2 regions of the Sulfitobacter sp. PM12 genome follow, and region 2 is predicted to be linked to the other one. Evidence: riboswitches for the same ligand, from Rfam matches in the RefSeq annotation. Region 2 holds a riboswitch; the other holds the start of a gene.
The links. Region 2 has a riboswitch for cobalamin ahead of AADW22_RS14780 (energy-coupling factor ABC transporter permease). Riboswitches for the same ligand answer to the same signal wherever they lie in the genome.

Region 1: another riboswitch for cobalamin. It lies ahead of AADW22_RS07060 (ABC transporter substrate-binding protein); the one in region 2 lies ahead of AADW22_RS14780 (energy-coupling factor ABC transporter permease).

Annotation. Positions count from the first base shown of each region.
Region 1 covers NZ_CP151529.1:1,474,747-1,482,483, reverse strand. The annotation lists gene AADW22_RS07080 (zinc-binding dehydrogenase) at 1-226, shown strand, start outside; gene AADW22_RS07075 (AraC family transcriptional regulator N-terminal domain-containing protein) at 282-1,178, opposite strand; gene AADW22_RS07070 (SDR family oxidoreductase) at 1,346-2,293, shown strand; tRNA gene AADW22_RS07065 (tRNA-Glu) at 2,478-2,552, shown strand; cobalamin riboswitch at 2,675-2,874, shown strand; gene AADW22_RS07060 (ABC transporter substrate-binding protein) at 3,018-4,034, shown strand; gene AADW22_RS07055 (FecCD family ABC transporter permease) at 4,055-5,083, shown strand; gene AADW22_RS07050 (ABC transporter ATP-binding protein) at 5,080-5,847, shown strand; gene AADW22_RS07045 (catalase) at 5,952-7,469, shown strand; gene panC (pantoate--beta-alanine ligase) at 7,544-7,737, opposite strand, start outside.
Region 2 covers NZ_CP151529.1:2,986,968-2,994,704, forward strand. The annotation lists gene cobM (precorrin-4 C(11)-methyltransferase) at 1-616, shown strand, start outside; gene AADW22_RS14770 (cobyrinate a,c-diamide synthase) at 613-1,938, shown strand; gene cobA (uroporphyrinogen-III C-methyltransferase) at 1,935-2,651, shown strand; cobalamin riboswitch at 2,678-2,894, shown strand; gene AADW22_RS14780 (energy-coupling factor ABC transporter permease) at 2,966-3,649, shown strand; gene cobF (precorrin-6A synthase (deacetylating)) at 3,711-4,463, shown strand; gene cueR (Cu(I)-responsive transcriptional regulator) at 4,473-4,859, opposite strand; gene AADW22_RS14795 (heavy metal translocating P-type ATPase) at 4,880-7,336, opposite strand; gene AADW22_RS14800 (NodZ family protein) at 7,524-7,737, shown strand, end outside.

The sequences.
Region 1 (7,737 bases), 1.5 Mb from region 2:
TCAGACACACTCGAGGATGACCACTATGAAAGCCATGACCCTTACCGCCTACGGTGACGACGCGACGTTCGAAGCTGCCGACCTGCCCAAACTGGCAGAGATTGTGGACGCAGGGGCGCTGAAGCCCTTGCTTGATGACCAGAGATTCGGCCTTGATACGGTGGGCGGGGCCTATGACCGCCTGACCAGCGGGCAAGCCATCGGCAAGGTGGTTGTAGACGTCTGATCATAGCACCAGACTTGTGAAAAGGCGCTGCCAACATACAGACGATGGCAGCCCCTTATTGGCCCATTTCAACCGGAAACTGCTGGGCATCCCCCCATTGGCGCGGGGATTGCCCGTACATCCGCCTGAATTCGCGACTGAATTGCGACGGGCTGACATATCCCACATCGACCGCCGCCTCGTTCACCGACATGCCGCCTGCGATCTTCATCGCCGCATTGTTGAGCCGCATGGATTTGACAAACTGGATCGGGGCCATCGTCGTCACCTGTTTGAACTTGCGATGAAATGCGGCGCGGCTCATCCCGGCGCGGGACGCCATATCATCAATAGAGATCGGCGCGTCCAGGTGAGAGGATACATGCGCGATCGACCGTGCAATCGCATTGCCCGCGCCGAAGGCCTGTCTGGCAAAACTCCCTGCCTCCCCCTTTAGGATCGCGTAGTAAAGCTCGCGCAGCCGTGCCTCGCCAAGAATCGCCGTATCCGCCGGATTGCCACCCAATTGCAGCAAACGCAGCAGCGCGTCGGCAAAGGCATCATCCCAAGCGGCCAGCCTGATCCCCTGCGCGCGCAAACCGCCTTTGACCTCGGGAATCACATTGCCGGTATTTTCCATCTCCATCGACAGTTCTGTCATCATCCGCTTATCGAGCGAAATGATAACCCCGTAGAGCGGGCTTTCGGCAGAGGCGGTCGGCGCGCCGGCCTTCACCGGCATCGACATCGGGCAGCACATATATCGGCTGTCGTCATAGATGTACCTGTGCCCGTCCAGCACAGCCTCTTTCGCCCCGCTGACGATAGCAATAACGCTGGGTTCATAGACCGCCGGCACGCAATGAATCGCCTGCGTGGCCCGAAACAGGCGCACCCCGTCAATGCCGGCTCCCGTCAGCCCCTCTTGGGTCGCGTTGTTCCGGATTAGCTGTCTGATCTGGTCTTTGCTCATGAGGGCAATCTACTGCGTCACATCGGCCTTTCACAAGCGCGTGATACAATCAGGCAAGTATTCGCGACGATCTCGCCTATTTTGAGAGCCAGCCGAGAGCTATTTACCCTTCAACACCAAACACACCGCGCATCGCTGCCGCGCTGACATCGAAAAGGAACATGACGATGAAGGACACGACTTTCGGACCCAAAGGCTGGACACCTGATCGCCTTGGATCGCTCAAGGGGAAAACATATCTCATCACCGGCACGACGGCCGGTGCGGGCTTTCAGGCCACGCGCATCCTGCTGTCCAAGGGGGCAAAAGTCGTCATGCTGAACCGCAACGCCGACAAATCCATCGCCGCGATCAAAACGCTCAAGGACACGTTCGGTGCCAACGCCGAGGTGAGCTTTGTGCGGATGGATCTGTCTGATCTGGCCAGCGTGCGCGCCGCGGCGGAGGAGGTGAAACGCACCGTTCCCCGGATTGACGCGCTGATCTGCAACGCTGCCATCGCGCAGGTGCCGACACAGCAGCTGACCGTTGACGGGTTCGAAAGCCAGCTTGGCACCAACCACTATGGGCACTTCCTGCTGTGCGGGATGCTGTTTGATCGCATTCAGGAAAGTGCGGGCCGGATCGTTGTGGTGTCCAGCCTCGGGTACAACATGGGGATCAAGACGATACAGTTCGACGACATGAACTGGGACAAGAACTATAGCGCCAACGCGGTCTACAGCCAAAGCAAGCTGGCGCAGATGATGTTTGCCTATGAGCTTCAGGACCGGCTGAAAGCCACCGACAGCCGCGTTGAGGTATACGTCTGTCACCCCGGCGCGTCGGCGACCTCGCTGATCAGCACAAGCGGCGGGCTTTTCACACGGGTCACCTGGTGGATGATGAGCAAGACGCCAATGGTGCAATCCGCCGAAAAAGGCGCGTATCCCGAAGTCATGTGCGCGACCGAAGACGGGTTGGCGCAGCGCGCGCTTTATGGCCCGACCGGATGGCTGCAAACCGGAGGGCCCGTTGGCAAAGGCACCCTGAACCCCCATGCCTACGACAAACCCGTGATGGAGAAACTCTGGACCGTCTCCGAAAAAGCGACAGGTTTTCACTGGGAAATCTAAGGGAAACGCGCGCCCTCATCCCGAGCGCGGCGCGCGTTTCACACGGCGATTCCCCCTCGCCATACGCCCCTTGGAATATGGCATCAGAAGATGTGATTTTTTTGCCGTATTTCCCCAATTTCTCATGCGGCTTGCACTTGCGCCCGCCGATGGCTTTGCCTAAAGAAGCGCTCACAAGTTAAGTGGCCCGTTCGTCTATCGGTTAGGACGTCAGGTTTTCAACCTGAAAAGAGGGGTTCGACTCCCCTACGGGCTGCCACTTGGTTTTCCATCCGTTTGTTATTTGCCTCTCGCCCGTTCTGCGGAACCGTGGCCTGCGTTATTTGCCTTTGTCCCGCGATGACGACCGCAAAAACGCAACTTGACGGGTGGGCGGACAACTGTCATCGAAACCGGGTCGGTTTCCTTCGGGAAATAATAGGGAATTCGCCATCCGCGCTTTGGTGTGGATGAACCGGAACTGCCCCCGCAACTGTAGACGGTGAGCTACCTCCATCATGCCACTGGGCCTCAAGGTCCGGGAAGGCGGGGACAGCCGCGATCCGTCAGTCAGGAGACCTGCCGACACTGAACCTGAAACACCGGGCGGGGTTGCTCGGGAGAGGATGATGATGGGACCGGATATTACCTTACGCGCAGACCAAAATGCGCCCGCGCGCCATTTGGCTGGCCCCTTCTCTTTCTATTCAAAGACCCCGGCATCGGACCAACCGGAGCCCTTGATATGAAACCATTTTTTTCGAGCCTGACCCTGATTGCGAGCCTTGCGGGCAGCACCGCGCTTGGCGCAGAGACAGACTATCCGCTGACCATCGACAACTGCGGCCATACGCTCAGCTTTGACGCGGCACCCCAGACCACCGTGACCATCGGGCAATCCACGACAGAGATCCTGTATCTGCTGGGCCAGCAGGACCGGATCGCGGGAACCTCTGTCTGGTTCAGCCCCGTTTTGCCAGAGTTCAAAGACACCAACGATGCGATTGAACGGCTGGCGGATAACGACCCCAGCTTTGAAAGCGTGTTGGGCAAACGCCCCGATCTGGTCACCGTGATGTATGAATGGCACGTCGGCCCCGAAGGTATGGTCGGCACCCGCGACAGCTTTCACGAGGTGGGCGTGCCGACCTATGTGATGCCCACCGATTGCGCGGCCAAGGATAATTCTGTCGGCGCGGACGGCACGCGATCTGAACTGTTCACGACCCAGCAGCTGTATACCAGCATCGAAGAGCTCGCCCTGATCTATAACGCGCAAGACGCCGGTGCCACGCTGCTGGCAGACCTGCAATCGCGTGAGGCAAAGGCGGTCGAGAAAGCCAAATCGCTGAACCTGCCCCAAGGCACCTCGGCGCTGTTCTGGTTCTCGTCGTCCGAGATGGCGGCGGACCCTTATGTCGCAGGTCAACAGGGTGTGCCCGCCTATATGATGGACAAGCTTGGCGTTGAAAACGTCGTGACCTCGGCCGAGGAATGGCCGCTGGTCGGATGGGAGACTCTGGCGAAATCCGACCCGACGTTCATCGTGCTTGCCAAAATGGACCGTCGCCGCTTCCCCGCGGATGACATCGAGAAAAAACGCAGCTTCCTGATGAACGACCCCGTCGCCCGCGAGATGACCGCGGTGAAAGAGGGCCGCATCATCACCATGGACGCCCATGCGATGGACCCGACCGTGCGTGCGATCTATGCGCTGGAAACGATGGCTGACGCGCTGTCCGGTTTCGATCTAGCCGAATGACCGCAATCGACCGCTCTGTGATGCGCAGGCCGCAGTGGCACTGGTGGGTGATCATCCCGCCGGTGCTGCTGGCCACACTGCTGTTTGGTGCGGCCATCGGCGAGGTCTCTATCCCGCCGCTGGTGGTGCTGAAGGTGCTGGCCAACAAGGCGCTGAACGCGGGCTATGCGGTCGACAAGATTGACGAGGGCATCGTGTGGAACTACCGCATGGCGCGGGCCGTGGTGGCAATGTGCTGTGGCGCCGGTCTGGCGCTGTCGGGCGTCGTGTTGCAAGCACTGCTGCGCAATGCGCTGGCGGATCCCTATCTGCTGGGCATCTCTGCGGGGGCGTCCACCGGCGCTGTTGCGGTGACCATCCTCGGGCTGGGGGGTGGTGCCATTTCGCTGTCTATCGGTGCGTTCAGCGGGGCGCTGGTGGCTTTCGCTTTTGTGGCTTTGCTGGCGCAGGCGGCAGGGGGCGGTGTGGGCCTGCGGGCCGCGGGCGTGATCGTGCTGGCCGGTATCGCGGGCAGCCAGATGTTCAACGCCCTGACCGCGCTGATGATCACGAAATCGGCCAATGCCGAACAGGCCCGTGCTATCATGTTCTGGCTTTTGGGGAATATGTCGGGCGTGCGCTGGCCCGATGTACTAAGCGCCCTGCCCGCGGCGATGATCGGGCTGCTGGCCTGTCTGTGGCACGCCCGCGCGCTGGATGCCTTTACCTTCGGCAGCGACAGCGCCGCGTCCTTGGGCATTCCGGTGCGCCGCGTGCAGCTGCTGCTGATCGGCACGGCGGCGCTGGTCACGGCGGTGATGGTCTCGGTGGTAGGTGCGATCGGCTTTGTCGGGCTGGTGATTCCCCATGCCATGCGCATCGTCGTGGGGCATCGTCACGCGATCCTTGTGCCTGCTTCCGCACTGGCGGGGGCGGTGTTTCTGGTCTTTGCCGATGTGATTTCCCGAGTGATTGTACCGGGCCAAGTGCTGCCCATCGGCGTGGTGACCGCTTTGGTCGGCGCGCCCGTCTTTGCACTGATCCTGATTGGCAAAAGGACGTCGCCATGATTCTGTCCTGTCACGAACTGGGCTGGCGGGTGCGCAACCGCGCCATCGTCAACGACGTGTCCCTGTCCTTGCGGCCGGGCGAAAAGCTGGGGCTGATCGGGCCGAACGGGTCGGGCAAATCCACGTTGCTGCATATGCTTGCCGGTATTCAGAAACCCTCGCGCGGGCGGGTCGAGCTGGACGGCGCACCGCTGGCAAAGATGCGCCAGCGCGATATCGCACAGCGGCTGGCGCTGGTCGAACAACACGCCGATACCGCAGATCGCATCACCGTGCGCCATGCCGTTGAACTGGGCCGCACCCCATGGCTGTCCGCCCTGCGCGGGTGGAGCGCAGGGGACGACGCCATCGTCACGCAGGCGCTGGCGGATGTGGATCTGTCGGGCTTTGGCGACCGCCACTGGCACACGCTGTCGGGCGGTGAACAACAGCGCGTTCATATCGCCCGTGCACTGGCCCAAAGGCCGCAAGTGCTGCTGCTGGACGAGCCGACGAACCATCTGGATATCCGCCACCAGCTTTCGATCCTTGAGCTGATCCAGCGCCTGCCGACAACGGCGATCATCGCCCTGCACGACCTGAACCAAGCCACGCTCTGCGACCGGATTTGCGTCTTGCAAGATGGCAAGCTGCGCGCCATCGGCACCCCCTCCGAGATCATGACAGAAACCCTCCTGCGCGAGGTCTTTGGCGTCTGCGGGCATTTCCTTGTCGATCCGGCGGATAACGCGCAGGTGATCCGCTTTCACACGGCGACCCATTAAGCGCGCCAAGCGGCCACACTTCTATTCAACTCCTTACGCATTTGGTCGGGAACCATCCGTCACGCTACAGGTTTTGCCTGTGGACCCTGAAGGAGTAGCTACAGATGACCGACAAGAAGCAAACCCCTCCCACAACCACAGACGCTGGCATTCGCGTTCAAAGCGATGAGCATTCGCTGACCGTTGGCCCCGATGGCCCGATCGTGCTGAATGACCACTATCTGCTTGAACAGATGGCGAATTTTAACCGTGAACGTATTCCAGAGCGCCAGCCCCACGCCAAGGGCTCGGGCGCATTTGGCACCTTCGAGACGACGCAAGACGTGTCGAAATACACGATGGCGAATATCTTCCAGCCCGGCGCGAAATGCGATGTGGTGATGCGGTTTTCGACCGTGGCAGGCGAACGCGGCAGCCCGGACACATGGCGCGACCCGCGCGGCTTCTCGGTCAAGATGTACACCGACGAAGGCATCTTTGACATGGTCGGCAACAACACCCCGATCTTCTTTGTCCGCGATCCGATCAAGTTCCAGCAGTTCATCCGCAGCCAGAAGCGCCGTGCGGATAACAACATGCGCGACCACGATATGCAGTGGGATTTCTGGACGCTCTCGCCCGAAAGCGCGCATCAGGTGACCTATCTCATGGGCGACCGTGGCATTCCGAAAAACTGGCGCGAGATGAACGGATATTCCAGCCACACCTATTCGCTAGTCAACGCCGAGGGTGAAAAGTTCTGGGTCAAGTTCCACTTCCACACCGATCAGGGCGACGGAAATGCCTACCTTAGCCAGAATGAAGCCGACAAGCTGGCGGGGACCAACGGCGACTACCACCGCGCCGATCTGTTCAACAACATCCGCGACGGGAACTACCCGAGCTGGACGCTCAAATGGCAGATCATGCCTTACGAGGATGCCAAGACCTATCGCATCAACCCGTTTGATCTGACCAAGGTCTGGCCGCACGAGGACTACCCGCTGATCGAGGTCGGCAAGCTGACCCTGAACCGCAACCCCACCGATTTCCATACAGAGATCGAACAGGCCGCATTCGAGCCGAACAATATGGTGCCGGGCGTGGGTCTGTCGCCAGACAAGATGCTGTTGGCACGGGGTTTTTCCTACGCGGACGCGCACCGCGCGCGGCTGGGTGTCAACTACAAGCAGATTCCGGTCAATAAACCCGTATCGCCGACCCATAGCTATTCAAAAGATGGTGCGGGCCGGACTGAAAAAGTGTCTGATCCGGTATACGCGCCCAACTCATATGGTGGGCCCTCTGCGCAGCCGCATCAGCATGAAGCGGGCCTGTGGTATTCCGATGGCGACATGGTGCGTCAGGCCTATACCCTGCGCCCCGATGACGATGATTGGAGCCAGGCCGGCAAGCTTGTCCGCGAGGTGATGGATGCCGATGCCCGCGAACGTTTGGTGTCGAATGTGGTGGGGCACCTGTGCGACGGTGTCAGCGAAAAGGTGCTGGTCCGTGCCTTTGAATACTGGCGCAACATCGACAAAGACACCGGCGACAAGATCGAGGCCGGTGTGCGCGAGAAGCTGGGCGGGGAATCCAAAGCCCCCGGTATGGCCTCTGCCCTCAGCATCGGCGGCAAGTAACGCCGACCCATTTCAAGCCAAACGATCAGCGGGGCCTTCGCGGGCCCCGCTTTTTTTGCATATTCCAGAGCGATTTAACCGACGGCGATATTGTCGATCAACCGCACACCGGCCAGCCACGCGGCGGCCAACAGACGTGCGGGGCGGTTGGGTGTGGTCATCAGCTCCAACTGGTCAGCAGATCGCAGGTCAAGGTATTCCACCTGCGTAAAGCCCGCACGTTCCACCCGCGACACTGCCGCAGCGCGGAGCGTTTCCAGATCGCCAC
Region 2 (7,737 bases):
GTCGCTGGACGAGATCATGGCAGAGATCAAGGCCGCAGATGATGCGGGGCAGGATGTGGCGCGGCTTCATTCGGGTGATCTATCGGTCTGGTCCGCCATGGGCGAGCAGCTGCGCCGCTTGCGCGAGCTGGACATCGACTATGACATCACCCCCGGCGTGCCCGCCTTTGCCGCTGCCGCCGCCGCTTTGGGGAACGAGCTGACGCTGCCCGGTGTGGCGCAGTCGCTTGTTCTCACTCGGACATCTGGGCGGGCGTCAGCCATGCCCGAGGGTGAAACGCTCGAGAATTTTGCCGCCACGGGTGCCACGCTGGCGATCCACCTGTCGGTGCATGTGCTGGATGATGTGGTCGCGCGGCTCACCCCTCATTACGGAGAGGACTGCCCCGTCGCCATCGTCTGGCGCGCCAGCTGGCCGGATCAACGGGTGGTGCGGGCGACCTTAGGCAGCGTGATTGACGCCACCGACGGCGAACGCGGGCGCACGGCGCTGATCCTTGTGGGCCGCGCACTGACGGCAGAGGAGTTCCGCGAAAGCTGTCTGTACGCGGGCGATTACGACCGCCGCTTCCGCCCCGTGGGCACAGAGCCGCGCTTTCCCGAGGGCACAGAATGATCGAGACAACGCAACTGCCCAAGGGCCTGATGATTTCGGCCCCGGCGTCGGGCACGGGCAAGACCACCTTGATGTTGGGCCTGTTGAACGCGCTCAGCCGTCGCGGCGTCGACGTGCGCCCGTTCAAGAGCGGGCCGGATTACATCGACCCCGGCTTTCACCGCGCGGCCTGCGGGCGGTCGTCCTATAATATCGATAGCTGGGCCATGGGCTCGGGCGTGTTGTGCAATCTGATCGGCACCGCCCATGGCGGCGATCTGGCCCTGATCGAAGGGTCAATGGGGCTGTTCGATGGTGTGGCGCAACCGGGGGAAACCTCGAACGGGGCGAGCGCCGATATCTCTGCCATGACGGGCTGGCCGGTGGTGTTGCTGCTGGATGTATCGGGTCAGGCGCAATCGGCTGCGGCCACCGCCCTTGGGTTCAAGACGATGCGCCCGGATGTGCATGTCGCGGGTGTGGTGCTGAACAAGGTCGCCAGCCCCCGTCACGAGGCGCTGCTGCGTCTGGGGATGGAGCAGGTCGGCATCCCCGTTCTGGGCGCGCTGCCCCGACAGGGATCGGTCACGCTGCCGGAACGCCACTTGGGTCTGGTGCAGGCCGAGGAGCAGCCCGAGCTGATGAAGCTGCTGGATGCGGCAGGTGATTTCATCGCGCAGCATATCGATCTTGATCTGATCGTCTCTGCCGCCCAAGGGCGCAGTATTCCCGACGGGCCAGATGTGTTGCCCCCGCCCCCCGGGCAACGGATCGCTTTGGCCAAGGACGCCGCGTTTTCGTTCATCTATCCGCATTTGCTGGACCACTGGATCGCCGCGGGTGCGCAGGTGTTGCCCTTCTCGCCGCTGGCGGATGAGGCACCGGACGACAGCGCCGACATCTGCTGGCTGCCCGGTGGCTATCCCGAACTGCATGCCGGACGCCTTGCCGCTGCCGCGCAGTTCCGCGACAGCCTGCAACAATTCGCCACGACGCGCCCGGTGCATGGGGAATGCGGGGGGTATATGGCGATGGGGGCCGGTTTGGTCGACAAGGAAGGCGTGCGGCACCAGATGGCGGGGCTGCTGGGGCTGGAAACCAGCTATGAGAAGCGCAAGATGCATCTGGGCTACCGGCTTGCCACGCTGAACGAACCCGGCCCCGGCTATGACGCGGGCGCGCGGTTGCGCGGGCATGAATTCCACTATTCTACCATCCTGTCGCAACCAGACACGCCGCTGGCGCGGGTGGTCGATGCTAATGGGGCCGAAGTGCCCGAGACAGGCTCGCGCCGGGGCCATGCGACGGGCACCTTCTTTCACCTGATTGCGGGGGCGTCATGAGCGGTTTTGTCTCTTTCGTCTCCTCCGGTCCGGGTGATCCCGAGCTGCTGACCGTGAAGGCGGTAAAGCGGTTGCAAGAGGCCGAAGTCGTGCTGTTCGACGATCTGTCGGCGGGTCCGATCCTTGAACATGTCTCGCCCGAGGCGGATCTGATCGGGGTAGGCAAACGCGCCGGACGGCTGTCTCCGAAGCAGGATCACGTGAGCCGCCTGCTGGTCGAACACGCATTGACCGGCGCGCGGGTGGTGCGGCTCAAAAGCGGGGACGCGGGCGTGTTTGGCCGGCTTGAAGAAGAGCTGACCGCGCTGAAAGCGGCTGGCGTCGCCTTCGAGATCATCCCCGGTGTGACGGCGGCGTCTTCGGCGGCGGCGGCGGCGATGATCCCGCTGACCCGGCGGCTGACCGCGCGGCGGGTGCAATTCATCACCGGCCACGGCGAATCGGGGGCCTTGCCCGAAGATCTGAACATGGCGGCGCTGGCCGACCCTACGGCGACCACGGTCGTCTACATGGGCCGCCGCACCTTTGCGGGTTTCGCCGCGCGGCTGATCGAGGCGGGCTTGCCGCCCTCCACCCCTGCCCTGCTAGCAGAGGCGGTATCGACCCCCGATCAAAAGCTGAGCCGCCACACCGTGGAAAGCCTTGCCCATCTGCCGCTGGATCCCGCAACGTCAGCGCCTGCGCTGATCCTTTACGGGCCTTTGACCGAATAGATGACTTGACAAAACCGGCCCGAAAATGACCACCTATTCCGGACGGTTCCCCGTGCGCCTTCGGGCAATCGGGGTGAAAAGGGAATACGGTGCGGTGCCAAAGCAAAGGTGCCAAATCCGGAACTGCCCCCGCACCTGTAAGTGAAGAGCAACCCGCATTGCCACTGGGCCAGACCGCCTGGGAAGGCGCGGCACGCATGGACGCACAAAGTCAGGAGACCTGCCGTCATGGGGATGATCCCCGATCCAACTGGCTGCCCCCCGGGGCGGCTTTCACATTATGCCGTCGGGGAAGACGGTAAGGAGACCTGAATATGCATATCGAACCCGAAGTCGTGACCGGCGCCAAGCTGGTCCTGTCCTATGGCACCGCCGCCGGTGCTGCGGCCTATACCGCGAAAACCGCAATGGACTCTGTCCGTGAGAAAGGCGTCGTGCCTTTTGCGGGCGGGGCCATGGTGGCCACCGCGCTGACCTTTGTCTTTTTTCAGGTCTTCCCGCATTTCCCCGTGGGCGTGAGCGAAGTGCACCTGATCCTCGGGTCGACCCTGTTCTTGCTGTTCGGCGTGGCCCCTGCGGCTGCGGGTCTGGCGCTTGGTCTGCTGGCGCAGGGCGTGTTCTTTGCCCCCATCGACCTGCCGCAATACACGATGAACGTCACCACGCTGCTGGTGCCCTTGTTCATGGTCTCGGCGCTGGCCAAACGCATCATCGCGCCCAACACCGCCTATGTTGATCTGACCTATGTTCAAGCGCTCAAGCTGTCGACCGCGTTTCAGGCGGGCGTTGTGGGCTGGGTCGCCTTCTGGGCCATCTACGGTCAGGGCTTTGCCGCCAGCAACATCGCCGCTGTGGCCAGCTTTGGCGGGGCCTATATGATGGTCATCCTGATCGAGCCGCTGGTGGATCTGGCCGTGCTCGCCGCCGCGAAAACCCTGCGCGATTTCGCAGGCAGCGCGCTGTTCACCAAACGTCTGACACAGACTGCCGCTGAATAATCCAAGACCCGACGCGGCCCCCTATTCTTCGGGCCGCGTCACCCCCTGCCGGAGCCTCAAGATGTTTACGCTTTCACTGATCGGCATCGGGTCCGGCAATCCCAAACACCTTACATTACAAGCCATCGACGCGTTGAATGCCTGCGATGTGATCCTGATCCCGTCCAAGGGCGCGGGCAAGGATGATCTGGCTGGCCTGCGGCACGAGATTTGCGCCCAGGTGCTGCGGTCGGACGGGCCTGAAATTCACGAATTCACCCTGCCCAAACGCGACGCCGCCAACCCTGATTATCACGCGGGCGTCCACGATTGGCACGATGCCATTGCGCACGTCTGGCTGGCCGAGATGCAGCGCACCCTGCCCCAAGGTGGTCGTGTCGGTTTCCTCGTCTGGGGGGATCCATCGCTGTATGACAGCACCCTGCGCATTGCGGAGCGGTTGCAAAAGGTCGTCACACTCACCGTCGATGTCGTGCCGGGGATCACCTCGCTTCAGGTACTGACGGCGGGCCATGCGATCCCGCTGAACACCATCGGCAATCCCGTCACCATCACCACCGGTCGGCAGCTGCGCGATCATGGCTGGCCGCTGGGTGTGGATACGATTGCCGTCATGCTGGACGGCACCTGCGCCTTCGAGGTGTTGCGGCAGCACAGCGACATACACATCTGGTGGACCGCCTATGCCGGCATGCCGAACGAGCGTCGCATCGCAGGCCCGCTGGATCAAGTCTGCGACCGCATCATCGCAACACGGGCAGAGGCCCGCGCCGCCCATGGCTGGATCATGGATATCTACCTGCTGCGCCGGTAGACACGCGCGCTACAGCTTTTCGAGCCGTTGCAAGATCGGGCAATCGGGGCGGTCATCGCCAGCGCATTCATGCACCAGATGGGTCAAGGTCTGACGAATATCTTGCAGGTCCGCGATCTTGCTTTCGATCTGCGCCAAATGTTGCTGGGCGATGGCACGGACATCGGCGCTGGCGCGATCCTGATCATCCCAAAGCGCCAGCAGGTCGCGGCAATTCTCGATCGTGAAGCCCAAGGCCCGCGCACGGCCCAGAAACGTCAGCTTATGCACGTCGCTGTCGCAAAAGCTGCGATACCCGTTGGTGTCACGCGCGGGCGTGATCAGACCGATGTCTTCGTAGTAGCGGATGGTCTTGGCAGGCAGACCTGCGCTTTTCGACACGTCACCGATGTTCATGGACGTCTCCTTTCGTTGAATTAGGCGGTTGCTGCGGCGGCGATCCACCGCAGGCGCAGGGCGTTGAACAGGACAAAGACGCTCGACAAAGCCATGGCGGCGGCGGCAAGCACGGGCGACAGCAGCACGCCGAACAGCGGATAGAGCACACCGGCTGCAACGGGGATCAGCAGCGCGTTATAGCCAAAGGCCCAAAAGAGGTTCTGGCGGATATTGCGCATGGTGTGCTGGCTGATGTGCAGGGCGTTCACCACCCCTTGCAGATCGCCCGACATCAACACAACGTCGGCCGCTTCGATAGCGACATCCGTTCCGGTACCGATGGCGATGCCCACGTCGACCCCCGCCAGCGCGGGCGCATCATTGATCCCGTCCCCGACAAAGGCGACCTTGCGGCCCGCCTGTTGCAGGTCCTCCAGCGCGGCGACCTTGCCGTCGGGCAGCACTTCGGCGACCACGGTATCGATCCCCAAACGGTCGGCAATCGCCTGCGCCGTCGCCTTGTTGTCACCGGTGATCATCGCGATTTTCAGCCCCGCTTCGTGCAGCGCCTCCAGCGCTTGGGGCGTCGTTTCCTTGATCGGGTCGGCGACGCCGATCATCGCGACAAGCGCCCCATCCACGGCGGCGAAAAGCGGTGTCTTGCCCTCTGCCCCCCATGCTGCCGACCGCCCCTCTGCCGCGGCGAGAGAGACCCCTTCGGACTTCATGAAACGGTCCGCCCCGACAAGCACGCGACGCCCCTCGACCTCGGCGTGTACACCGTGACCGGTTTGCGAGGCAAAAGAGGTTACCGCTGCCAGCGACAGCCCCTGTGTTTCGGCATGGCGCAGGATGGCGCTGGCAATCGGGTGCTCTGACTGCGCCTCGACCGACGCAACGAGCCGCAACGCATCGGCCTGCGACCAGCCGTTGAAGACATCCAGATCCGTCACCTCAGGCCGACCGGCGGTCAGCGTGCCGGTTTTATCAAGCGCGATGGTATCGACCTCGGCCAAGACCTGAAGCGCATCCCCCTTGCGGAACAGCACGCCCATCTCGGCCCCTCGCCCCGTGCCCACCATGATAGAGGTCGGCGTGGCCAGCCCCATCGCACAGGGGCAGGCGATGATCAGCACCGCGACGCTTGCTACCAGAGCGTGCCCCAAGGACGGCTGCGGCCCGAACGCAAGCCAGACAAGGAAAGTGGCCGCGGCAATCGCCATGACGACGGGCACGAACCACATGGTGATGCGGTTGACCATATCCTGCACCGGCAGCTTGGCACCTTGGGCGTCCTCGACCATGCGCACGATCTGCGACAAGGTCGTGTCCGCGCCCACATGGGTCGCGCGGTAAACCAACGCGCCGGTGCCATTCACCGTCCCCCCGACCACACGCATGTCGGGCAGTTTTTCGACGGGCACGGGTTCGCCGGTGATCATGCTTTCATCGACATAGGAACTGCCACGTGTCACGGTCCCGTCTACGGCGATCTTTTCACCGGGGCGCGCATGGATCAGATCGCCGACGGTGATCGCGTCGATCGCAACCTCTGACACGTTGCCGTCCCGCTCTACCCGCGCGGTTTTGGGGCGCAGCCCGACCAGTTTGCGGATCGCTTGCCCGGTTTGGCCCTTGGCCCGCGCCTCTAGCGTGCGCCCCAGCAGGATCAGCGTGACGATCATCGCGGCGGCTTCGAAATAGACCGCTTGCGCACCGGCGGGCAGCAACTGTGGCAAGAACAGCGCCACGGTGGAAAAACCCCATGCCGCCGTGGCCCCCAGAAACACCAGAGAGTTCATGTCAGGCGTGCGTTTCAACAGCGCTGGCACGCCGGTGACAAAAAAGCGCCGCCCGGGCCATGCCAGCACGATGGTGGTCAGTACGAACTGGATCGACCAGCTCAGCTGCTGCCCCAGCGTCGACATCACCCAATGGTGGAACGCGGGGATCATATGGCCGCCCATCTCGAGCACAAACACCGGCAGGGTCAACGCCGCGGCGAGCAGCGTCATACGTTTAAGATGCGCGGCTTCTTCAACCTTGCGGTCCGGCGCGGGGGAAGATGCGGTGTCCGTCACAGGGGTGGCGGGGTAGCCCGCGGCTTGCGCAGCCTGCACAATGGCGGCATCCGGCTCTGCGGTAAGCGACTGCACCACGGCCTCTTCCCGGGCGAGGTTGACGCTGACATCGACCACACCAGGCACGGCCGCCAAGGCGCGTTCAACCCGCCCGACGCAGGATGCACAGGACATGTTATCAATGGCATAGCGCCGCGTTTGCACCGTGGCGGGATAGCCTGCGGTCGCAAGCGCGGCGACGGCATCCTTGGGGTCGAAACCCGATGCCACCTGCAGCGACGCCGTTTCCGAGGCGAGGTTCACGCGGGCGTCCTGCACACCCTCCACGCGTCCAAGCGCGGTCTCGACCCGCCCCACGCAAGAGGCGCAATTCATACCGCCAATGCCAAAATTTATCGCAACTACATCGCCCATCAGTCGTCTCCTTGGGGTGTCTTGCCCCTCAGATAGGGCTTCCAGTTAATGGAAGGTCAAGCGGTGATATGGATTTTATTCGATTTCGATGCGGATTCCGGTGTCTGCCTTAGGCCGGTTAAGATTTTGGAAAGATATCTGCGGGATGGTGAGCGTCAAACGATGAGCGGAGGGTGTGTATCGACGGATGCAATCAAAAACACTGGTGATCAAGGGAAAGGGCGGATTGGGCAACCGCATCCTGTCTGCGATCTCGGGTCTGGTTTACGCTGATCTCTCCGGCCGCAAGCCCGTGATCGACTGGCGCGACGGCAGCTATGCGCCGCTTGGCGAAAACGCTTATCCGCTGCTGTTCCAGTCTCCGATCGGGGGCGAAGCGATTGAGGGTGCCACAATGGATG